DNA from 2 places in the Streptomyces sp. NPDC127098 genome. Region 2 is predicted to be linked to the other one. Evidence: predicted binding sites of a transcription regulator. Region 2 holds the regulator's gene; the other holds the start of a gene.
What was found. The regulator HrcA, encoded in region 2, represses chaperone genes, less so after heat shock. The targets are predictions, from matches to a motif close to TTNGCACTCNGNNNNNCNGAGTGCNAA.
Positions count from the first base shown of each region.

Region 1: groES (co-chaperone GroES) is a predicted target of HrcA. The motif match lies at 1,154-1,180, and genes of this name have one in related genera.

Region 1 is NZ_JBHXFJ010000086.1:14,131-25,775, reverse strand. It holds gene groL (chaperonin GroEL) at 1-553, opposite strand, end outside; gene groES (co-chaperone GroES) at 701-1,009, opposite strand; gene ACFWI8_RS33180 (polysaccharide deacetylase family protein) at 1,818-2,846, opposite strand; gene ACFWI8_RS33175 (methyltransferase domain-containing protein) at 2,920-4,128, shown strand; gene ACFWI8_RS33170 (hypothetical protein) at 4,109-4,357, opposite strand; gene tsaD (tRNA (adenosine(37)-N6)-threonylcarbamoyltransferase complex transferase subunit TsaD) at 4,357-5,427, opposite strand; gene rimI (ribosomal protein S18-alanine N-acetyltransferase) at 5,420-5,893, opposite strand; gene tsaB (tRNA (adenosine(37)-N6)-threonylcarbamoyltransferase complex dimerization subunit type 1 TsaB) at 5,929-6,585, opposite strand; gene ACFWI8_RS33150 (hypothetical protein) at 6,684-7,289, shown strand; gene tsaE (tRNA (adenosine(37)-N6)-threonylcarbamoyltransferase complex ATPase subunit type 1 TsaE) at 7,286-7,783, opposite strand; gene ACFWI8_RS33140 (alpha/beta fold hydrolase) at 7,767-8,957, opposite strand; gene alr (alanine racemase) at 8,954-10,132, opposite strand; gene ACFWI8_RS33130 (NAD(P)H-hydrate dehydratase) at 10,256-11,645, shown strand, end outside.
Region 2 is NZ_JBHXFJ010000088.1:13,228-24,872, reverse strand. It holds gene ACFWI8_RS33435 (ribonuclease Z) at 1-409, opposite strand, end outside; gene ACFWI8_RS33430 (histidine triad nucleotide-binding protein) at 409-768, opposite strand; gene ACFWI8_RS33425 (sodium-dependent transporter) at 949-2,502, shown strand; gene ACFWI8_RS33420 (methionine/alanine import family NSS transporter small subunit) at 2,502-2,630, shown strand; gene ACFWI8_RS33415 (TetR/AcrR family transcriptional regulator) at 2,641-3,237, opposite strand; gene ACFWI8_RS33410 (MFS transporter) at 3,345-4,760, shown strand; gene ACFWI8_RS33405 (16S rRNA (uracil(1498)-N(3))-methyltransferase) at 4,775-5,521, opposite strand; gene dnaJ (molecular chaperone DnaJ) at 5,568-6,704, opposite strand; gene hrcA (heat-inducible transcriptional repressor HrcA) at 6,706-7,722, opposite strand; gene ACFWI8_RS33390 (MBL fold metallo-hydrolase) at 7,912-8,628, shown strand; gene ACFWI8_RS33385 (DUF3097 domain-containing protein) at 8,641-9,513, shown strand; gene hemW (radical SAM family heme chaperone HemW) at 9,540-10,769, shown strand; gene ACFWI8_RS33375 (AMP-dependent synthetase/ligase) at 11,361-11,645, opposite strand, start outside.

The sequences.
Region 1 (11,645 bases), on a different contig from region 2:
GCTCGAGGCCGAAGGTCTGGGACTCCTCGACGGTGATCACGCCGTCCTTGCCGACCTTGTCCATCGCCTCGGCGATCAGCTCGCCGACCTGCTTGTCCTGCGCGGACAGCGCGGCGACGGCGGCGATGTCCGCCTTCGAGTCGATCGGGCGGGCGCTGGCCCGCAGGTCCTCGGCGACCGCCGCGACGGCGGCGTCGATCCCGCGCTTCAGACCGGACGGGGAGGCGCCGGCGGCCACGTTGCGCAGCCCCTCGCGGACGAGGGCCTGGGCCAGCACGGTGGCGGTGGTGGTGCCGTCACCCGCGATGTCGTTGGTCTTGGTCGCCACCTCCTTGACGAGCTGGGCGCCCAGGTTCTCGTACGGGTCCTCGACCTCGACCTCGCGGGCGATGGTGACGCCGTCGTTGGTGATGGTCGGCGCGCCGAACTTCTTGTCGATGACGACGTTGCGGCCCTTGGGGCCGATCGTCACCTTGACCGCGTCGGCCAGCTTGTTCACGCCGCGCTCGAGGGCGCGACGGGCGTCCTCGTCGAACTTCAGGATCTTCGCCATCGGTTGGGTGTCCCTTGTGCCTTGTCGTCTTCGTGAGGGCGGGTTCCGCGGGGCGGCCGCACAACGGCGCCCCGGCCCCGGCCGTGCTACGGATCAGGCGCGGGTCCCGGGGCGCGTCGGTGCCGAAATGCTCTCGACCGGTCCGAGTTACTTCTCGATGATCGCGAGCACGTCGCGGGCGGAGAGAACGAGGTACTCCTCGTTGTTGTACTTCACCTCGGTGCCGCCGTACTTGCTGTAGAGCACGACGTCGCCGACCTTGACGTCGAGCGGAAGGCGGTTGCCGTCCTCGAAGCGGCCCGGGCCGACGGCCAGGACGACGCCCTCCTGGGGCTTCTCCTTGGCGGTGTCCGGGATGACCAGGCCCGAGGCCGTGGTCTGCTCGGCGTCGAGCGGCTGGACCACGATGCGGTCCTCAAGCGGCTTGATGGCAACCTTGGTGCTGGCGGTCGTCACGATCCGACCTCCCCCTTCGGAGATCTCGCGGGGTCTTCATGGCTGGGAGGCGACCTGGAGGACCCGTCGTCGCGGGTGCCGGATCCGCCCGTCGCGCGTTGGCACTCCTACTGTGAGAGTGCCAAAGTTGAGATTAGGCGTCGGTTAGCACTCAGTCAACTAGAGTGCCAATCCGTCCTGGCGGGCGGAGCGCCCCGAAGGTTCCGCACCCCGGGGGGCGGGGGCCCAACGCGCGGGCGGGACATCCGTGTTGCGCCCGTTCCGCTGGTGGCGATTCCCCTGCTGGCCTGCGCTTTCCCGGCGCGGCGGACGGGTGGGGTGGGCCCCGGTGGGGATCATGGCGCACGCCGTGGCGCTCCGCGCCGGGGTTCGCTCCCGCCGATGCTCCTTCGACACCGCGCGCCGGGGGGTGACGGCCGCACTGTCGGGTGCCCGGGTGTTTCGCCCCGGGTTTTCCCCACCCACCCGCCCATCTCGCGCACTGCGCGCGGGGAGCGGCCCTACGGGCCGGGGCCCGCGGCGGCTGCGCCGCCGGGTGCCGGGCACTTCGCGCGGGAAGTGGCGGCTGCGCCAGCGGGGGCGGTGGCGCTTACGCGCGGGGGGTTTCACCCACCCACCCACGCTTTTTCGCGCGCTACGCGCGGGGAGCGGCCCTGCGGGCCGGCCCGCGGCGGCTTCGCCGCCGGGGCACACGGCCGTGCCGCGCGAGGCCACCCTCCCCCAGCTAACGCTGGGAGGTGCCCCCAGGGCGGGTGGGTGGGCGCGGCACGGCCGCAGGCCGACACCGCCGCCGGGTCGCGTCGTGGGGTCAGATGTAGTCCTCCAGGCGGGCCAGGGCGAAGCCCTGGGCCGTGGCTGTTTCCACGACGCGGCGGATCATGTCCGGCATGGAGCCGCCCCACTCCGCCGTGCCGCGGAAGTGGGTGAGGATGATGTCGCCCGGGTGCAGCTTCTCGTCGCCGCGGCCCCAGGCGATGCGGTCGGGGAAGGCCTCCTCGGCCCACAGCGGGACCACCTCGACGCCGCAGGAGGCCGCCGCCTTCAGCGTGTCGCGGTCGTACGCCCCGTACGGCGGGCGGAAGAGGGTGGGGCGCTCGCCGATCTCCTTCTCGAGCGTGTCCTGTTGGCGGCAGATCTCGGTCCGTTGCTCGGTGTAGGAGAGCTTCGGCATCTCGCGGTGGTTGACGGAGTGGTTCTGGATCCCGGAGCCGTCCCGGTGCGCCTCGCGGAAGTAGTCGTAGTCGTCGCGGGCCACGTAGTCGGAGAGGAAGCTGCTGTAGGGGATGTCGAGTTCCCGCATCATCTCCAGCAGTTTCGGGTCCTTCTCCGCGCCGTCGTCGATGGTCAGGAAGACGACCTTCTCGTCGGTCGGCACCTGGACGATCACCGGCGGCAGGCCCTTGCCGGTGAGGTGGCCCGGTTCGCTGGTGAGTTCGGGTTTCTCGGCCGGCGGCGCCGGGGCCCGGAGGGGGACGCGGCGCAGGCCCCAGGTCTTGGCCGCCGCGATCCGACGCGTTTCGGCGCGCTCCAGGCGCTTGGCGTAGCCCGCCAGCGCGTCCGCCACGGTGCGCGCCTGCGCGGCGCGCTGCGGGCCACCGAGGGCGAGTCCCGGTTCGCCGCCCGAGCCGGGGCCGTGCGGCGGGGGTGCCGGCGCGCCGTCGACGGTGGTGAGCAGCCGCCAGCCGTCCGGCTCGTTGGGCGGCGGCGGGATGGCGCCGGAACAGGCGAGGGCGAGTATCGTCGCGCCGCCCAGCAGCCCGCAGCGCCGGGCCCGCCAGCGGAACCAGCTCGGTGGGCCGTGCCCCCCTCCCGGGGTAATTTGTCTTACTTGTCCGATAATCTCCATGGTTCCGGATGGTGCCACCCGCCTCCCCGGGACCCCGGCAGCCCGATCCGTGGCGCCGGGGAGAATGACCCGTGTGGCCGCACCCTCCGCCGACCTCGGCGCCTTTCCCGACCTGCTCACCGGGCGGGGCCAGCGACTCCTCGACGAGTTGCGGGACCTCGACCCGGCCGACGAGCTGACCGCCGCCACCCGGCTGCGCCGGGAGCACCCGGCCGAGCTGGTGTCGGCGGCCATCGGCCAGGCCCGGCTGCGGCAGCGCGCGGCCGCCAAGTTCGGCCCGGACGCGGAGCGGATGTACTTCACGCCGCACGGCGTGGAGCAGGCCACCCGCTCCCCCGTGGCCGCCTGGCGCGCCGCCCGCTTCGCCGCACTCGGCGTGCGGCGCCTCGCCGACCTGTGCTGCGGCGTCGGCGGGGACGCGATCGCGCTCGCCCGCGCCGGCATCGAGGTGGTCGCCGTCGACCGGGACCCGCTGACCTGTGCCGTGGCGCGCGCCAACGTGGCGGCGCTGGGGCTTGCCGACCGCGTCGAGGTGCGGCAGGCCGCCGTGGAGGACGTGCCGCTCGACGGCTTCGACGCGCTCTTCGCCGACCCGGCGCGGCGCGGTGGGCGGGGTCGGGTCTTCGACCCGGAGGCGTACTCGCCGCCGCTCTCCTGGGCCCTGGCGGCCGCGAGCCGCGCGCCGCTGGCCGCGCTCAAGGTGGCGCCCGGCGTCCCGCACGAGGCCGTCCCCGAGGAGGCCACGGCCGAGTGGGTCTCACACCGGGGCGAGGTCAAGGAGGCCGTGCTGTGGTTCGGCACCGGCGAACGGGAGCCGCGCCGCGCCACGCTGCTGCCCGGCGGCGACACGCTGGCCGGCCCGGGCACCCGCCGGGCGCCGGCGGGCGAGCCTGGCCGGTACCTCTACGAGCCGGACGGCGCGGCGATCCGGGCTCACCTGGTCGCCGAGGTCGCCGAGGCGATCGGCGGCCGGCTGCTCGACCCGGAGATCGCCTATGTCACGACGGACGCCCCCGCGGCCACGCCGTTCGCCACCGGCTACGAGCTCACCGACGTGCTGCCGTTCAACGTCAAGCGGCTGCGCGCGCTGCTGCGCGAGCGCGGCGTCGGCACGGTGACCGTCAAGAAGCGCGGCTCGCCGCTCACCCCTGAGGAGCTGATCCGGCGCCTCAAGCCGCAGGGCCCGAACGCGGCGACCGTCTTCCTCACCCGGGTCGCGGACGAGCCGGCGATGCTGCTGAGTCCCGGGGTGCTCAGTCCTCGACCGGCGTGAAGCGCCAGCGGTGCACCGGTCGGTGCAGCAACCCGGCCGGCGGCTCCGGGAGTTCCACGGACGGGCCGGCGGGCCACCAGGTGATCACCAGCACCCGGTCCGGCTCGGCCGTGAACGTCTCGCGGCGCTCGGGGGCCGGGTCGAGCGGCTGGTCGCGCACCCACGCCAGCAGTTCGGCGCCGCGCCCGGCGGCCGCCCTGGCCTCCCACATCAGCGCGACGGCCGCCATCAGTGGTGGTGCCCGTGGTGGGCTTCGTGAGCCGGGACGTGGGGCTCGGTCACCGGCAGCGATGAGTCGGCCGGCAGGTCGAGCGCCGAGGGCGTGCGCCCCCTGGCGAGCATCTCCGCGCCGAGCGCCGCCACCATCGCGCCGTTGTCCGTGCACAGGCCGGGTCTCGGCACCCGCAGCGTGATCCCGGCGTCGGCGCAGCGCTCCTCGGCCATGGCGCGCAGCCGCGAGTTGGCCGCCACCCCGCCGCCGATCATCAGGTGGTCCACGCCCTCGGACCTGCAGGCCCGGATCGCCTTCCTGGTCAGCACGTCGGTGACCGCCTCCTGGAACGAGGCGGCGACGTCCGCGACCGGGACCTCCTCGCCCGCCGCCCGCCGGTTCTCGACCCAGCGGGCCACGGCCGTCTTGAGGCCCGAGAAGGAGAAGTCGAACGGCGCGTCGCGCGGGCCGGTGAGCCCGCGCGGGAAGCGCACCGCGTCCGGGTCGCCCTCGCGGGCCAGCCGGTCGATGACCGGGCCGCCGGGGAAGCCCAGCCCCAGCACCCGCGCCACCTTGTCGAACGCCTCGCCGGCCGCGTCGTCGATGGTGGCGCCGAGCGGCCGCACGTCCGTGGTGATGTCCGGGGCGAGCAGCAGCGAGGAGTGGCCGCCGGAGACCAACAGGGCCATGGTCGGCTCGGGCAGCGGGCCGTGTTCGAGCTGGTCGACGCAGATGTGCGAGGCGAGGTGGTTGACGCCGTACAGCGGCTTGCCGAGCGCGTACGCGTAGGCCTTGGCGGCCGAGACGCCGACCAGCAGCGCGCCGGCGAGCCCGGGGCCGGCCGTGACCGCGATCGCGTCCAGGTCGCGCGCCGCGACGCCGGCCTGGGTGAGCGCCCGCTCGATGGTCGGGACCATCGCCTCCAAGTGTGCGCGGCTGGCGATCTCGGGCACCACACCGCCGTAGCGCGCGTGGTCGTCGACGCTGGACGCGACGGCGTCGGCCAGCAGCGTGTGGCCGCGCACGACGCCGACCCCGGTCTCGTCGCAGGACGTCTCGATACCGAGGACGAGCGGTTCGTCAGCCATCTTCTTCCTTCTTCTCCTCCGTCGGTTCGAGCTCGCGGCGCATCACCAGCGCGTCGTGGCCACCCGGCTGGTAGTAGCCGCGCCGCACGCCGACCGGCGCGAAGCCGAACCCGGTGTAGAGCCGCTGCGCGCGCTCGTTGTCGACGCGGACCTCGAGCAGCACCTCGCGGCAGCCGAAGCCGGCGGCGGCGGCGAGCAGTTCGGACAGCAGCCGGGCGCCGAGCCCGGTGCCCTGGTGGTCCTCGGTGACGCCGATGGTCATCACGTCACCCGAGTCGCCGGAGACGCCGAGTCCGCCGTATCCGACGAGACGGCCGTCGGGCCCCTCGGCCACCACGTACCGGCGGCTGGGGCGCGGGCCGCGGGCGCCGGCCAGCTCGGACCAGAACATCTCGGCCGACCAGGCGTCCTCAGGGAACAGCTCGGCCTCCAGGCCCAGCACCGGCTCGATGTCCCACCAGCGCATCTCGCGCAGCACGACCTGCCCGACGCGGCTCGCCGTCAACGGGTGACCGCCTTGTAGCCGGTGGGCACCCTGGCGTCCGGGCGGCGCAGATAGGCCGGCCGCGGCTCCGCCAGTTCCTCGCCGGCCGCCAGCCGCTCGGCGGCCAGCGCGGCCAGCGCGGCGGCCGAGGCGTGGCGCGGCAGGTCCTCGCGGTGGCCGGGGAACGCCTCCGGGTAGAGCAGCGCGCCGGCGCCGACCGCCGGCAGGCCGGCGACGGCCTCGGCGATCTCGGCGGGGCGGTCGACGGCGGGGCCTTCCAGGCGGGTCCTGGCGTCCGCGTAGCGGGCCCAGTAGACCTCCTTGCGGCGGGCGTCGGTGGCGACCACGAACGGCTCGGTCAGGCCGGCCGCGTAGGCGATGGAGTCCAGCGAGCCGAGCCCGTACACCGGGATGCCGGCGGCCGAGCCGAGCGCGGCGGCGGTGGCCAGGCCGACCCGCAGTCCTGTGTAGGGGCCGGGTCCGGTGCCGACGACCAGCGCGGTGACGTCCGCGAGCCGGCGGTCGGCCGTGGCCAGCACCCGGTCGACGGCGGGCAGCAGGAGTTCGCCGTGCCGACGCGGGTCGACCTCCTCGGCGGTGGCCAGGGCACGCTCGCCGTCGTGCAGGGCGACGGTGACGGCGGGGGTCGCGGTGTCCAGGGCGAGCAGCAGCACCCGGCAAGCCTACGACCCGCCGAGCACCCCTTCGTCTCCTGGTAGCGTCGGGCCCGGACTCTTCGATCCACTCGTCCCTGCGCGAAAGGCAGCAGACCGTGGCGCGCCACACCTCAAGCTCCGGTTCCGGTGTCTTCGTCTCCGTGCTGACCGTTGCCGCGCTCGGCGTCGTCGCCTTCTTCGCCTACCAGGCGTCGGCGGCGGACGAGCGGCCACCGCGGACATCCGAGCAGACGGAGGAGTCCCCCGCGCCCGAGGACGAGGCCGACGGTGGCGGGGACGGCGGCGCGGGCGCCGAGGCCGAGGAGCCGCCGCTGCCGGCCGAGTCGGGCACCGGCAAGCGCGTGGTCTACGCGCTGGGGCAGCAGCGGGTCTGGCTGGTGGACGTCGCGCAGGACGGCACGGGCGAGGTGGTGCTCGACACCTTCCCCGTCTATCCGAGCTCGGTCAGCCCGGAGCCCGGCGAGTACGCGGTCACCTCGCGCAGCCCCAACGGCACCGGCTCGGACGGGGTGGCGATCGAGCACACGGTGATCTTCCACTCGGCGGACGACGTGGTCTTCGGCTTCTCGGCGGCGATCGACGGCTCGACGCCCGACCCCGAGGCGGCCCAGCGCACCGGCGCGGTCCGGGAGTCGCGGGAGGACGGCGCCGCGATGTGGGAGTTCGCCACCGAGAACGTCACGGTGGTCGTCGTTCCCTAACGCGCCAGCTGTTCGAGGCCCGCCTCGTGCCAGCGGTCGCCGACGCCGGTCAGCGACACGTGACGGGTGTCGTCCTCGGCGCTCGCACCCCGGTGGATGACGACGTGTAGCCGGTCCTCCGACAGCTCCTCGACCCGCCCCTCGCCCCACTCGACCACCACCACCGACTCCGGCAGCGCCACGTCGAGGTCCAGGTCCTCCATCTCGTCGAGGCCGCCGGCCAGCCGGTAGGCGTCCACGTGCACCAGCGGCGGGCCACCGGCCAGCGACGGGTGGACGCGGGCGATGACGAAGGTGGGCGAGGTGACGTCGCCGCGCACGCCGAGCCCCTCGCCGATGCCCCGGGTCAGCGTCGTCTTGCCGGCGCCCAGCTCCCCGGTGAGCAGCACGAGGTCGCCGGGGCGCAGCAGCGCGGCGAGGCGCCGGCCGAGCTCACGCATCCGGTCGGCGTCGGGGACGGTCAGCGCGACGGGGGCGTCAGACAGCTGGTTCATGGGGATGGATGCTACGCGCGAGCAGCCTGGCCAGGGCGTCGTTGACCACCAGGGGCGCCTCCAGAAGCACCAGATGCCCCGTCTCGGGCACCAGCAGCAGCTCGGCGGCCGGCAGCTCCTCGGCGATGCGCTCGCTGTGCGCGGCCGGGGTCATCTCGTCCCGCTCGCCGGCCAGCACCAGCACCGGGAGGTCGTTCTCCAGGCCGCGCAGCACGCCGAGCGCGGCCATCTTGTCGTGCACGTGGAAGGCCGGGTAGAACTCGGCGACCACGTCCATCGGCACGGCCTCGATCAGCCGCTCGGCGAACCGGGCGACGGCCGGGTCGATGCTCCTCGGCTCGCCGAAGGAGAGCCGCCGGAACACGCCGGAGTAGAGGTCGCCGACGGCCCGCCGGCCGCGCTCGACCAGCTCGGGCCGGGCGCCGATCACCCGCAGCATGCCGGGCATCGCCTTGCGGACGAGGCCGATGACGGGGGCGGGGAAGCCGTAGGTGACGTCGCTGAGGCCGCCGGCCGAGGTGCCGACGAGGGCGATGCCGGTGACCCGCTCGGCGACGTACTCGGGGTACTGCTCGGCGAACGCCATCACCGTCATGCCGCCCATGGAGTGGCCGACGAGGACGACGGGGCCCTCGGGCACGGCGGCGTCCAGCACGGCCTTCAGGTCGCGGCCCAGCTGGTCGATGCTGACGTCCTCGACGCGCTCGACCTGGGACCTGCCGCGCTCGGAGCGGCCGTGGCTGCGCTGGTCCCAGTAGACCGCGCGGTAGTGGCCGCGCAGCGCGGCGCGCTGGAAGTGCCAGACGTCCTGGGCGAGGCAGTAGCCGTGGCTGAAGACGACGGTGGGGCGGCGGCGCACGGCCTCGGGGCGGCGCAGCAGCTTGGCGAGCCGGCCGCGCGGCGCCGGCTCGGCGACCGTCGCCGGCGGTTCGAGGGCGGGGTGCTCGTCACGCTCGTCGATCTCGTAGTACAGCTCGGTGCCGTCCTCCGCGAAGGCGGTGCCCGGGGTGCCGCGCAGGGTGCCGAACGGGCCGGTCGCGTCCAGTTCGAGGCGGGCCTGACGGCGCAGGCCGCGCTGCACGCTGAGCCGCTCGATGGCCACGGTGGTGGCCACCGTGGTGGCCACGGCGCCGAGGGCCACGCCGGCTATCCCGGCGCGGCGGGCCCAACTCATGACGACGCCGCCGCCGGCTCGGGTGACTCCCCGTGGTAGACGCGGGGCACCCGGGGGCCGATGCGGGTCACGATCTCGTAGCCGATGGTGCCGGTGGCCCTGGCCCAGTCCTCGACGGTGGGCTCACCGCGGTCGCCGGGGCCGAACAGCAGCGCCTCGTCGCCGGCCTCGGCCCTGTCGCCGCCCAGGTCGACGACGAACTGGTCCATGGCGACGGTGCCGGCGACCGTGCGCCACTTGCCGGCGACCAGCACGGGACCGGTTCCCGAAGCGTGGCGGGGGATGCCGTCGGCGTATCCGGCGGGCACCAGCGCCAGCGTGGTCTCGCCGGGGGTGGTGTAACGGTGGCCGTAGGAGACGCCATGGCCGCCGGGGACCCGCTTGACGCCGGCCAGCCAGGCGCGCAGCGTCATCACGGGGCGCAGCCCGAAGTCCTCCGGGGTGCCGGTCTCGGGAGACGGGGAGATGCCGTAGAGCGCGACGCCGACGCGCACCAGGTCGTAGTGGGCGCCCGGCAGAGTGAGGGTGCCGGGCGAGTTCGCCAGGTGGCGGACCTCGGGCCGCAGGCCGGCACGGTCGGCGGTGGCCAGGGCCTCCTCGAAGACCTTCTGCTGGGCGGCGATCGACGGGTCGCCCGGCTCGTCGGCCCTGGCCAGGTGGGACCAGACACCGGCGACCACGACCGTGCCCTCGGCCTCGGCGGCGCGGGCGGCGGCGGTGAGGTCGGCCCAGTCGGCGGGCGGGCAGCCGTTGCGCCCGAGGCCGGTGTCGGCCTTGAGGTGGATCCTGGCGGGGCGGCCGGCGGCCCGGGCGGCGGCGACGACCTCCGCCAACGCCCAGCGGGCGCTGACGGAGACGTCGATGTCGGCCTCGACGGCGCGCCGCCAGGGGCCGCCCGGCACCCACAGCCAACACAGCACCCGCCCGGTGTCGCCGGCCGCGCGCAGGGCCAAAGCCTCCTCGGGCGTCGCGGCGCCGAGCCAGGCGGCGCCGGCCGCCCGGGCGGCCCTCGCGCACGGCACCAGACCGTGCCCGTAGGCGTCGGCCTTGACCACGGCCATCAACTGGGCGCCACCGATGAGGCGCTCGTGCAGCGCACGCACGTTGGAGCGCAGCGCGGCGAGATCGATGTCGGCGCGCAGTCGCCAGGTTTCGGGCAGGACGTGATCGCTCATTGTCCACCAGTGTCGCAGGAACCCCGGATTTCGCCGCCCCGACCGCCGGAAAGCGCCGCGACGGGCGGGCCGCCGAGGGGGGTTCGGTGCGCCACGGCGGCGGGCACGGGCCAGACTGGTGCCATGAGGACGGCCTATCGCGTGGAGACGGTGCGGACCGCCGAGCGGGCGCTGATGGCACGGCTGCCCGAGGGCACCCTGATGGCGCGGGCCGCCGCCGGCCTCGCGGCGGCCTGTGCCGACCTGCTGCGGGGCGGCCGCTCCCGCCGCGTGGTGCTGCTGGTGGGCAGCGGCGACAACGGCGGCGACGCCCTCTACGCGGGCGCCCGCCTGGCCCGCCGGGGCGCCGGGGTGACCGCCGTGCCGCTCTCCCCCGACCGCGCGCACCCCGGCGGCCTGGCCGCGCTGCGTGCCGCCGGTGGCCGCGTCGCCGCGCCGGACGAGGCCGCCACCGCCCTGGCCCGCGCCGACCTGGTGGTGGACGGCATCACGGGCATCGGCGGCCGGGGCGGGCTGCGCCCGGAGGCCGCCGAGCTGGCCCGCCGGGTCCACGCCGCCGGCACCCCGGTGGTCGCCGTCGACCTGCCGAGCGGCGTCGACCCCGACACCGGCGAGGTGCGCGGCGAGGCCGTGCGGGCCACGCTCACCGTCACCTTCGGCACACACAAGCCGGGGCTGCTGGTCGACCCGGCCGCCGAGCACGCCGGCGAGGTGCGGCTCGTCGACATCGGCCTGGGGCCCGAGCTGCCGGCCACGCCCGACCTGGCGGCCCTGGAGCCGGCCGACGTGGCCGAGCTGCTGCCCCGCCCCACCGGCGAGAGCGACAAGTACCGGCGCGGCGTGATCGGGATCGCGGCCGGCTCCCCCCGCTACCCGGGCGCGGCCGTGCTGGCGGTCGGCGGCGCGCTGCACGGCGGCGCGGGCGCGGTCCGCTACGCGGGCCCGGCCGACGCGGCCGTGATCGCGCGCTACCCCGAGACGCTGGTCTCCGCCGGCCTCCCGCACCAGGCCGGCCGGGTGCAGGCCTGGGTGGTCGGCCCCGGCATCGGCGACGACCCGCAGGCCCGCGAGCGGGTGGCGGACGTGCTGGACGCCGACGTGCCGGTGCTGGTGGACGCGGACGGGCTGCGGGGCCTCGACCCGGAGCGCATCCGGGCCCGCACCGCGCCGACCGTCCTCACCCCGCACGCCGGCGAGGCGGCGGCACTGCTCGGCACCGCACGCGACCAGGTGGAGGCCGCCCGGCTGACCGCCGTCCGTGAGCTCGCCGAACGGTTCGGTGCCGTGGCCCTGCTCAAGGGCTCCACCACCCTGGTCGCCGACCCGGCCGGCGGGCCCGTGCGCGTCAACCCCACCGGCACTCCCTGGCTGGCCACGGCCGGCAGCGGGGACGTGCTCTCCGGCCTGATCGGTGCCCTCCTCGCGACGGGCCTCACCCCCCTGGACGCCGCCTCGACCGGCGCCTACCTGCACGGCCTGGCCGGCTCCCACGCCCCCACGCCCCCCTCGGCCT
Region 2 (11,645 bases):
GCGCGCTCAGCGTGAAGCCGGGTTCGTGGGCGATGGGCCCGTCGTCCGTGACCGGGTGGGTCGGCAGCCGGGCCGTCTCGCGGTAGGCGGTGGCCTGTCGCAGCCGGTCGTAGTACTGCTGGCCGCTGGCCGGGTAGTGCACGTGGACGGGGTGCGGCACCCGGTCGAGGTTGATCCGCTGGATCACGCCGGCCAGGCCGAGCGAGTGGTCGCCGTGGAAGTGCGTGACGCAGATCCGGGTGAGCTGGTGCGCGCTGACCGAGGCCAGCATCATCTGCCGCTGGGTGCCCTCGCCGGGGTCGAAGAGGATGGTGTCGGCGTCCCAGCGGAGCGCGTAGCCGTTGTGGTTGCGGTGCCTGGTCGGCACCTGGCTGGCCGTGCCGAGGACGACCAGCTCGCGGGCCGACATCAGCCGGGCGGCCATTCCAGGCCGCGCCCGCCGAGGACGTGGGCGTGCGCGTGGAAGACCGTCTGGCCGGCGCCGGGGCCGGTGTTGAAGACGACGCGGTAGCCGGGGTCGACGATCTTCTCGTCGGCCGCGATGGCGCCCGCGAGCCGCAGGACCTCGGCGGCGAGCTCCGGTGCGGCGGTGGCCAGGCTGGCCGCGTCGGGGTAGTGGGCGCGGGGGATCACCAGCACGTGGGTGGGGGCCTGCGGGTTGATGTCGCGGAAGGCCAGCGCGGCCTCGGACTCCTTGACGACGGTGGCCGGGACCTCGCCCGCCACGATCTTGCAGAACAGGCAGTCAGCCCGCGGTTCTCCCGCCATCGCGCGGTGCCTCCCAGGTGTGTGGTGCGACTCGACCTAGCGCTACGCACGGGATGCTACCGCCCCTCGCGCACGGGCTGTCCCCGGTGTCGAACCGGCTGGTAGCCTTCCCCGGATTACGTATGCATTGCATACCGGAAGATCAGCGAACATACCGGCGACCACACGAGGACCACCCGCATGTCCACGCCCGCTCCCCAGGACGCCCGCGAGAGCTGGAGCTCACGGGCCGGCTTCCTGATGGCCGCGATCGGCTCGGCGATCGGCCTCGGCAACATCTGGCGCTTCCCAGCCGTCACGTATGAGAACGGCGGCGGCGCGTTCATCGTGCCCTATCTGTGCGCGTTGCTCACCGCCGGTATCCCGCTGCTGATCCTCGAGTACACCGTCGGCCGCAAGTACCGTTCGTCGCCCCCCGGCGCCACCCGGCTGCTGGCCCGGCCGGCCGAGGCCATCGGCTGGTGGCAGGTGGTGATCTGCGTCGTGGTCGCCGCCTACTACGCCGCGATCCTGGCCTGGGCCGTCCGCTACACCGGCTTCTCGGTGAACCAGGCCTGGGGTGACGACCCCGAGGGCTTCCTCTTCACCGACTTCCTCAAGGTCAGCGACGAGCCGGGCACCATCTCGACGTTCGTGCCCGGCGTGGCCTGGCCGCTGGTCGCGGTGTGGGTGGTCGTCCTGGCCATCCTGGTCCTCGGGGTCAAGCGGGGCATCGAGAAGGCCAACATGGTCTTCATCCCGATGCTGGTGGCGTTCTTCCTGGTCCTCGTGGTGCGGGCGCTCACCCTCGACGGGGCGGCCGAGGGCCTGAACGCGCTGTTCACCCCCGACTGGAGCGCGCTCAGCCACGGCAGCGTCTGGGTCGCGGCCTACGGGCAGATCTTCTTCTCGCTGTCGGTGGGCTTCGGCATCATGATCACCTACGCCTCCTACCTGCACCGCCGCTCCGACCTGACCGGTTCGGCGCTGGTCGCCGGCTTCGCCAACAGCTCCTTCGAGATCCTGGCCGGCGTCGCCGTCTTCTCGACCCTCGGCTTCATGGCGGGCCAGGCCGGCGTCGGCGTGGACGAGGTCACCAGCAGCGGCGTGGGGCTGGCGTTCGTTGCCTTCCCGCAGATCATCTCCGAGATGCCGATGGGCGCCTTCTTCGGCGTGCTGTTCTTCGTCTCCCTGGTGATCGCCGGCCTCACCTCGCTCATCAGCATCGTGCAGGTGATCGTGGCGGCCGTGGAGGACCGCGCCGGGCTGCGCCGCACGCCGGCCGTGCTGCTGGTCGGCGGCGGCATCGCGGTGATCTCCGTGGCGCTGTTCTCGAACGACAGCGGGCTGCACTTCCTGGACGTGGCCGACCACTTCATCAACCAGTACGGCATCGTGCTGGCCGGCCTCGCGCTGGTGGTCACGGTGAGCTGGGTGCTGCGCCGGCTGCCGGCGCTCCAGGCCAACGCGGACGCCACCTCCGCGTTCGGGCTCGGCGTGTGGTGGCGGCTGTGCCTCGGCGTGATCACGCCGCTGGTGCTGACCTGGATGATGGTGGACAGCCTGAACAGCGAGTTCAGCGAGAACTACGGCGGCTACTCGACCTCGTTCCTGCTGTGGTCCGGCTGGGGCGTGGCGGCCGGGGCGCTGCTGCTCGGCGTGGTCCTGTCGCTGCTGCCCTGGCGGGCCAACCGCGAGCGACCGGCGGTGGCCGAGGCGAACGAGGCCAACGAGGCGAGCGAGGGGAGCCGCTGATGTCGACGTCAGCCGTCGTGATGATGATCGTGGCCATGGCGATCGTGTGGGGCGGCCTGGTGGCGGCCGTCATCAAGCTGCGCAGCCACCCGGACGAGCCCGAGCCGGCGGACGGCGACGCGGGCTGACCCGTGCGCCTCAGTCCGCCGTCGGCACCGGCTGCCCGGGTGGCGTGAAGGCGGCGAGCAGGATTCCCGTGAGGGCCCCCGGCGCGTCGGCCTCGTCGAGCCGGCCCGCGGTGATCTCGTCGGCCGTGGTGTGGAGCACGCCGTAGAAGGCGGCGGACAGCCACGCCACGGGCATGTCGGTCCGGAACTCCCCCTGCTCGCGACCGCGTTCGATCAACCGCCCGATGCGGTGCAACGGCCGCTGGTGCAGCTCCCTGATCCTGCCGTGCGGCAGTCCGCGCTCGGCGGCGACGAGTAGCGCGCGCGACCGGTCGACGATCCGCCAGGAGGAGCGGATCAGCAGCGTCATGGCCTGCCGCGGGTCCCCTTCGAGGTCCAGGGAGTCGAGCGCGGCGTCGGCCTCCCGCATGGCTCTGGCGAACACGGCGTCGAGCAGCTCCTCCCGAGAGGCGAAGTGCCCGTAGAGCGTGACCCGGCCGACGCCTGCCGCCTGGGCGATGTCCGCGACGCTCGCGTCGGGATCGCGGCTCAGGCACTCCACCGCGGCGTCCAGGATCGCCGTCGCGTTGCGCCTGGCGTCCGCTCGTCGCCCTCGGGTCCCCGGCATGTCATGCCCCTCTCTCCGTCTCACCCATTAGTCGAACAGTGCTGTTTGAGTTATCCTAACGCCGAATAACTCGAACACGCTTGTTTGACTTATGGAGGCGACGCCCCGTGCACCCGCATGCCCCCGCCCACGAGCCGCCCGACCCGCGCCGCTGGCGCGCCCTGGCGCTGCTCGGCGCCGCGCAGTTCATGCTGATCCTCGACGTCACCGTGGTCGCCATCGCGCTGCCCGACATCGGGGCCGGTCTGGCGCTCGACAGAACCCAGCTGACCTGGGTCGTCACCGCCTACACGCTGATGTTCGGCGGGCTGATGCCGCTCGGCGGCCGAGCCACCGACCTCTTCGGCGCGCGGCGGCTGCTGCTCGTCGGGCTCACGGTCTTCACCGCCGCCTCGCTCACCGCCGGACTCGCCGGCGGCGCCGCCGTCCTCATCGGCGCGCGGATGCTCCAGGGCGCCGGCGCCGCCCTGCTCTCCCCCGCCGCCCTCTCCGTGGTCGCCACGGCCTTCCACGGGCCGGAGCGGAACCGGGCACTCGGTGTGTGGGCGGCCATCGGCGGCACCGGCTCGGCGGTCGGGGTGCTGGTCGGCGGGCTGCTCACGGCGGGCCCCGGCTGGGAGTGGATCTTCTACGTCAACGTACCCATCGGCCTGGTCCTGCTCGCCCTGCTGCCCGGCGCGCTGCCGGTCACCGCCCGGCCCACCCGACGCGCCACCCTCGACGTGCCCGGGGCCCTGCTCGTCACCGCGGCCACGGCGACCACGATCTACGGGCTCACCAACGCCGGCGACGACGGCTGGGGCGCGCCCGCCACGCTCGTCCCGCTCGCCGCCGGCCTCGCGCTCTACGCGGCGTTCGCCGCGCTCCAGCGCCGGTCGGCGGCACCGCTGATGGACCTGACGCTGCTGACCCGCCGCCCCGTGCTGACCGGCGCGTTCCTGATGCTGGTCGCCACCGCCCTGCTGATCTCGTCCTTCTTCCTCGGCTCGTTCTACCTCCAGGGCCCTGGCGGGCACGGTCCGCTGGCCACCGGACTGCTGTTCCTGCCGGTGGCCGCCGGCACGGCGCTGGGCGCGCACCTGGGCGGCCGCGCCATCGGTGGCGTCGGCCCCCGGCTGGTCGCCGTCCCCGCGTTGCTGACGGCGGCCGTCGGTCTCGCCATACCGGCCGCGGACACCGGCACCGGCACGCTGTCGCTGGGACTCAGCGTCGCCTCCGCCGGCCTGGGCGCGGGATTCGTCGCCGCGACCACCACCGCGCTGGCCCATGTGTCGCCCGGCGAGGCCGGACTGACCTCGGGCCTCGTCAACACCTGCCACGAGTTCGGCGGCGCGATCGGCGTCCCGGTGGTCTCCAGCATCGCGGGTTCGAGCATCGCCGCCGGCCACCTCGCGGGCCCCGGAGGGCTCACCGACGCGCTGGCCTTCCTCGCCGTCAGCGCGGCCGCCGGCGCCGTGGCCGCGCTGTTCCTCGTACCGGCGGGCCGCCCACCCGCCGGGGCCCCGACCGCGCACCTGCACTGAGGCGCGGCAAGGGCCTACGCCCAGCGGCCCGTCCTGGTGAGCAGGAGGGCCGCGGCGGCGGTGCCGGCCGTCGAGGTGCGCAGGATGGTGCGGCCAAGCCGGTAGGGCCGCACGCCGGCGGCCTCGAAGGCGGCCAGTTCCTCGGGCGCGACGCCGCCCTCGGGGCCCACCACCAGGGCGATCTCGCCGCCGGGCGGCAGCTCGGCCGCGGCCAGCGGCGCGGCGCCCGCCTCGTGCAGCACCCCGGCGAACGCGGCGCCGGCCAGTGCGGCGGTCACCTGCCGGGTGGTCATCGGCTCGGTCACCTCGGGGATCCGCAGCCGGCGCGACTGCTTGGCGGCCTCCCTGGCGGTGGCCCGCCACTTCGCCAGCGCCCTGGCCCCGCGCTCGCCCCGCCACTGGGTGACGCAGCGGGCCGCGGCCCAGGGGATGACCCGGTCCACGCCGGTCTCGGTCATGGTCTCCACGGCCAGCTCGCCGCGGTCCCCCTTGGGCAGCGCCTGGACCACGGTGATCGAGGGCAGCGGCGGCGGCTCGTGCCGCAGCTCGGCCACCGCGACCTCGAGCCGGTCCCGGCCGTCGACGGAGGCGACCGTGCCCAGCGCGCCGGTGCCGCGGCCGTCGCTGAGGACGACCTGCTCGCCCACCCGCAGCCGGCGCACCGAGACCGCGTGCCGGCCCTCGGCGCCGTCCAGCGTGACGAGGCCGCCGGCGCCGGCCTCGGACAGCGACTCCACCACGAAGACCGGGGCCGTGCTCATCGTCTCCCCACCGAAGTCCGCGCCGACGTCCGTACCGAAGTCCGGCTCACCGGCCGTTGAAGGCGTCCTTGAGGCGCGAGAAGAGGCCCTGCTGGCCCGGCTGGAACTGCCCCATCGGCCGCTCCTCGCCGCGCAGCTTGGCGAGCCGCCGGATCAGTTCCTCCTGCTCCGGGTCGAGCTTCTGCGGCGTCTGCACCTCGACGTGCACCACCAGGTCGCCCCGGCCGTTGCTCCTGAGGTGGGTGACGCCCCGGTTGTGCAGCGGGATCGACTGGCCTGACTGGGTGCCGGGCCTGATGTCGACCTCCTCCATGCCGTCCAGCGTCTCCAGCGGCACCTTGGTGCCGAGGGCGGCCGCCGTCATCGGGATGGTGACCGTGCAGTGCAGGTCGTCCCCGCGCCGCTGGAAGACCGGGTGTGCCTTCTCCCTGATCTCCACGTAGAGGTCGCCCGCCGGGCCACCGCCCGGGCCGACCTCGCCCTCGCCGGCCAGCTGGATCCGGGTGCCGTTGTCCACGCCGGCCGGGATCTTGACCGTCAGCGAACGGCGGGTGCGCACCCGGCCGTCCCCCGCGCACTCGGGGCAGGGCGTGGGCACCACGGTGCCGAAGCCCTGGCACTGCGGGCAGGGCCGCGAGGTCATGACCTGGCCGAGGAAGGACCGGGTGACCTGCGAGACCTCGCCGCGCCCGCGACACATGTCGCAGGTCTGCGCCGAGGTGCCGGGGGCGGCGCCCTCGCCGTTGCACGTGCCACAGACCGTGGCCGTGTCGACCTGGATCTCCTTGGTGGTGCCGAACGCCGCCTCGTTCAGGTCGATCTCGAGCCTGATCATGGCGTCCTGGCCACGCCGGGTGCGGGACTTCGGGCCGCGCTGCGAGGCGGTGCCGAAGAACGCGTCCATGATGTCCGAGAAGTTCCCGAAGCCGGCGCCGCCGAAGCCGGCACCGGGGCCGGCGCCGCCGGGCCCCATCGGGTCCCCGCCCAGGTCGTACATCTGCTTCTTCTGCGGGTCGGAGAGCACCTCGTAGGCGGTGTTGATCTCCTTGAACCGCTCCTGGGTCTTGGGATCCGGGTTCACGTCCGGATGGAGCTCCCGCGCCAGGCGGCGGAAGGCCTTCTTGATCTCCTCCTGCGAAGCGTCACGCTGCACACCGAGGATCGCGTAGTAGTCAGCCGCCACTTTAGTTCTCCGCGAGAATCTGTCCGACGTACCGTGCCACCGCGCGCACCGCTCCCATCGTTCCCGGATAGTCCATGCGGGTCGGTCCGACCACGCCCAACTTCGCCACCGCCTCGCCCCCAGAACCGTAGCCGACGGAGACGACCGAGGTGGACGTCAGGCCCTCATGAGCGTTTTCATGCCCAATCCGGACCGTCATACCCGGATCCTTGGCCTCGCCGAGCAGCTTCAACAGCACGACGTGCTCCTCGAGCGCCTCGAGCACCGGCCTGATCGTCAGCGGGAAGTCCTGCGCGAAGCGGGTGAGGTTGGCGGTGCCGCCGATCATCAGCCGCTCCTCCTTCTCCTCCACCAGCGTCTCGAACAGGGTGGAGAGGACCACGGAGACCGTGCCCCGCTCCTCCGGCTCGAAGGAGTCCGCCAGGTCGGCCACCAGGCGCGGCACCTCGGCGAAGCGCTCGCCCACGATCCGGCTGTTGAGCCGGGCCCGCAGGTCGGCGATCGACGTCTCACCGAAGGGCGCCGGGCAGTCGACCATCCGCTGCTCGACGCGGCCGGTGTCGGTGATGAGCACCAGCATCAGCCGGGCCGGGGCCAGCGACAGCAGCTCCACGTGCCGCACGGTCGACCGGCTCAGCGACGGGTACTGCACGACCGCCACCTGCCTGGTCAGCTGCGCCAGCAGCCGCACCGTGCGGGCCACCACGTCGTCCAGGTCGAGCGAGGCCCCCAGGAAGCTCTGGATGGCCCGGCGCTCCGCGGCCGAGAGCGGCTTGACGTCGGCGAGCTTGTCGACGAAGAGCCGGTATCCCTTGTCGGTCGGCACCCGGCCGGCGCTGGTGTGGGGCTGGGCGATGTAGCCCTCCTCCTCCAGCACCGCCATGTCGTTGCGCACGGTGGCCGGCGACACCTGCAGGTTGTGCCGCTCCGTGAGGGCCTTGGAGCCCACCGGCTCCTCCGTGCCCACGTAGTCCTGGACGATGGCTCGCAACACCTCGAGTCTGCGTTCACTGAGCATGCCGCACACCTCCCGCCCGGCCGTCGTTCCTGCTGCTGCCCGCCCTGGCACTCAGCCGCGGCGAGTGCCAAACCCTGTCCAGTGTACGGCCGGGTAGCACGGCCAGGGAATCGTGAACGGGGAGACGGTATCGCGCGGAACCCGCCGCCCCTGGCTGGCATGTTCTTGTCGTGACGCTAACGTCGCAGCATGGAGACGCGATGGGAAGACCTGGCGCCGGGAGTGGCGCGCCGGCGCCTGTCCGGCTGGGACGAGACGGTGGGCGCGGTCGCCGGCGCGGACGGGGTGCTGCTGGTCGACGCCGGCCCCTCGCTGCCGGCGGGCGAGGAGATCGGCGACGAGCTGCGGGACCGCTTCGGGGTCCCGGTGACGCACGTGGTCCTGACCCATCCGCACTTCGACCACGTGCTGGGCGCCGGCGCCTTCCCGGCGGCCGAGCGCTTCGGGCGGCTGCCGGCCGGCGGCCCGGCCGGGGCCGCGGCGGACGGGGTGCGGCAGGGGCTCGACGCGGGCCTCGCCGAGGCGGCGGCCGGCGCGCTGGCCGCGCTGCCGTCGCCCCGCGAGATCGCCCCCGGCGAACGACTGACGCTCGACCTGGGCGGCGGCCGGACAGTGGTGCTCGCGGCGCTGGGCCCCGCGCACTCGCCGAACGACCTGGTGGTGCTCGTGCCGGGCCCCGTGCCCGTGGTGTTCTGCGGCGACCTGGTCGAGGAGTCGGGCGAGCCGCAGGCCGGGCCCGACGCCGAGCCGGCGCGCTGGCCGGCCGCCCTGGACCGGCTGCTGGCGCTCGGCGGCCCGGAGGCGCGCTACGTGCCCGGGCACGGCGCGGTGGTGGACGCCGCGTTCGTCCGGGCCCAACGGGCGGCGCTCGCCGAGCGGTTCGGGGACGTGCCGGGCGCGGCGTGATCGAATGGGCGCATGCGCGGAAGACAGCCCGGTGGACAGCACGGCAGCCGGTTCGGCAGGCGGTACGACCCCGACCTGACGCCGCCGTGGAAGCGGCACGCCCCCGTGCCCGAGGTGCCGGCGGAGCCCGGCCTGGTGGTCGAGGAGGTGTCGACGGGCTTCTGCGGGGCGGTGATCCGCTGTGAGAAGACGGCGCAGGGGCCGACCGTCACGCTGGAGGACCGCTTCGGCGCGCACCGGGTGTTCCCGCTCGAACCGCGTGGCTTCCTGCTGGAGGGGCGCGTCGTGACGCTGGTGCGCCCGGCGCGCACGCCCGCGGCGCCGGCGCGTCCGGCCAGGACGGCCTCCGGCTCGATCGCCGTTCCCGGCGCGCGGGCGCGGGTCGCGCGCGCCGGGCGCATCTACGTGGAGGGGCGACAGGACGCCGAGCTGGTCGAGAAGGTCTGGGGCGACGACCTGCGGATCGAGGGCGTCGTCGTCGAGTACCTGGCCGGCGTGGACGACCTGCCGGCGATCGTGCGGGAGTTCGCGCCCTCCGCCGAGGCCAGGCTCGGCGTGCTCGTGGACCACCTGGTGCCGGGCTCCAAGGAGTCCCGGATCGCCGCCGAGATCACCGACCCGAACGTGCTGATCGTCGGGCACCCGTTCGTCGACGTCTGGCAGGCGGTGAAGCCGTCCGCGCTCGGCATCCCCGAGTGGCCCCGGGTGCCGCGCGGCCAGGACTGGAAGACGGGCGTCTGCCGGGCCCTCGGCTGGCCCGAGAACACGGGCGCGGCCTGGCGGTCCGTCCTCGGCCGGGTACGGGACTACCGCGACCTCGAACCCGGCCTGCTCGGCCCCGTCGAGCACCTGATCGACCACGTCACGGTGGGCGGCCCCGGGTAGTCACCCAGGTGCCGGACAATGGACCCATGCCCTCCGCACTCCCCGACGGCGAGCCGATGCCGGCGGACGGCGCGCTCCCCGCGTCCGCCCTGGCCGGCGCCGCCGAGCGTCCCCTCGCCTTCTACCTGCACGTGCCGTACTGCGCGACGCGCTGCGGCTACTGCGACTTCAACACCTACACCGCCGCCGAGCTGCGCGGCTCCGGCGGGGTGCTGGCCTCCCGGGACGACTACGCGGAGGTGCTGACCGAGGAGATCAGGCTCGCCCGCAAGGTGCTGGGCGACGACCCGCGCCAGGCCGCCACGGTCTTCGTCGGCGGCGGCACGCCCACGCTGCTGCCACCGGCCGCGCTCGGCGCCATGCTGGACGCCGTCCGGCAGGAGTTCGGGCTGGCCCCCGACGCCGAGGTGACCACCGAGGCCAACCCCGACTCCGTGGACCCGGCCTCGCTCGCCGCGCTGCGGGAGGCCGGCTTCAACCGGATCTCCTTCGGCATGCAGAGCGCCCGCCGACACGTGCTCGCCGTGCTGGAACGCACCCACACCCCGGGCCGCCCCGAGGCGTGCGTGGCCGAGGCACGGGCCGCCGGCTTCGAGCACGTCAACCTGGACCTGATCTACGGCACCCCGGGCGAGACCGACGACGACTGGCGCGCCTCCCTCGACGCGGCCGTCGCCGCCGGGCCCGACCACGTCTCGGCCTACTCGCTGATCGTGGAGGACGGCACCCGGCTCGCGGCGCGGGTGCGGCGGGGCGAGGTCCCGATGCCGGACGACGACGTGCACGCCGACCGCTACCTGATCGCCGACGAGACGCTGTCGGCGGCCGGCTTCGGCTGGTACGAGATCTCCAACTGGGCCACGTCGGCGGCCGCCCGCTGCCGGCACAACGAGCTCTACTGGACCGGCGCCGACTGGTGGGGCGCGGGCCCTGGGGCGCACAGCCACGTGGGGGGCGTGCGCTGGTGGAACGTGAAGCACCCCGGCGCGTACGCCGCGGCGCTGGCGGACGGGAGGTCGCCGGGCGCCGGGCGGGAGGTGCTGACCGCCGAGGACCGGCGGGTGGAGCGGATCCTGCTCGAACTGCGGCTGGTGGACGGCTGCCCGCTCTCCCTCCTCACGGCCGACGGCCTCGCCGCGGCGCGGCGGGCCGTCGCGGACGGCCTCCTCGCCGAACCGGCCTTCGCGGCGGGCCGCGCGGCGCTGACGCGCCGCGGCCGACTGCTGGCCGACGCCCTCACGCGCGACCTGACGTAGCGCGGCGCGCGGGATTTCCCCCACCCACCCGCCCTTTACGCGCTTCGCGCGGGGGGCCTGACCGCGCTGCGAGCGGCAAGCGGCCCAGCGGGCCGAGCCCGTGGCGCTTCGCGTCGGGCTTGCCCCACCCACCCGCCCTTTGGGCGCGCTTCGCGCGGTGGGCGGGCGAACCGCGCCGCGTGCGGTGAGCGTCCCGGCCGGCCGCCTGCGGCGGCTGCGCCGCCGGGTAGCCCGGGCGCTGCGCGCCCGGGGTTCCCCCACCCACCCGCCCTTCTACGCGCGGTGCACGGCCCGCCAGGGCCAGACACCCGCCAAGGCCGGGCACCCGCCAGGGCCGAGGGCCCGCGGCGGCTACGCCGCCGGGCCACCCGGCCCCCGCCGCGCAACGACCCGCCCGGAGGGCGGGTGGGTGGGCGCGGCACGGACGCAAGGCCGGCGCGGACGCAAGGCCGGCGCGGACGCAAGGCCGGCGCGGACGCAAGGCCGGCACAGCCGCAAGGCCCGACCTCGGCGGCTTCGCCGCCTGGTCGGGCCGGCGGGCCGGTGGCCGAGGCCAAGCGCGCAGCGGCGCGGCGTTCGCCCCGCCAGGGGCTATTCGTACATGGAGTCGATCAGCGCCGCGAACTCGCCCTCCACCACCGGCCGCTTCAGTTTCAGGCTCGGCGTGAGGTCGCCGTGCTCGACGTCCAGTTCCCTCGGCAGCAGGCGGAACTTCTTGACCGTCTGCCAGCCCTGAAGGCCGGAGTTCAGCTCCTGCACGTAGCCGTCGACGAGGGCGATCGTCCGCTCGTCGGCCACGACCTGCGCGTAGCCGCCGGGGATGCCGTTCTCCTTGGCCCAGCCCATGATCGCCGCCTCGTCGAGCGCGATCAGCGC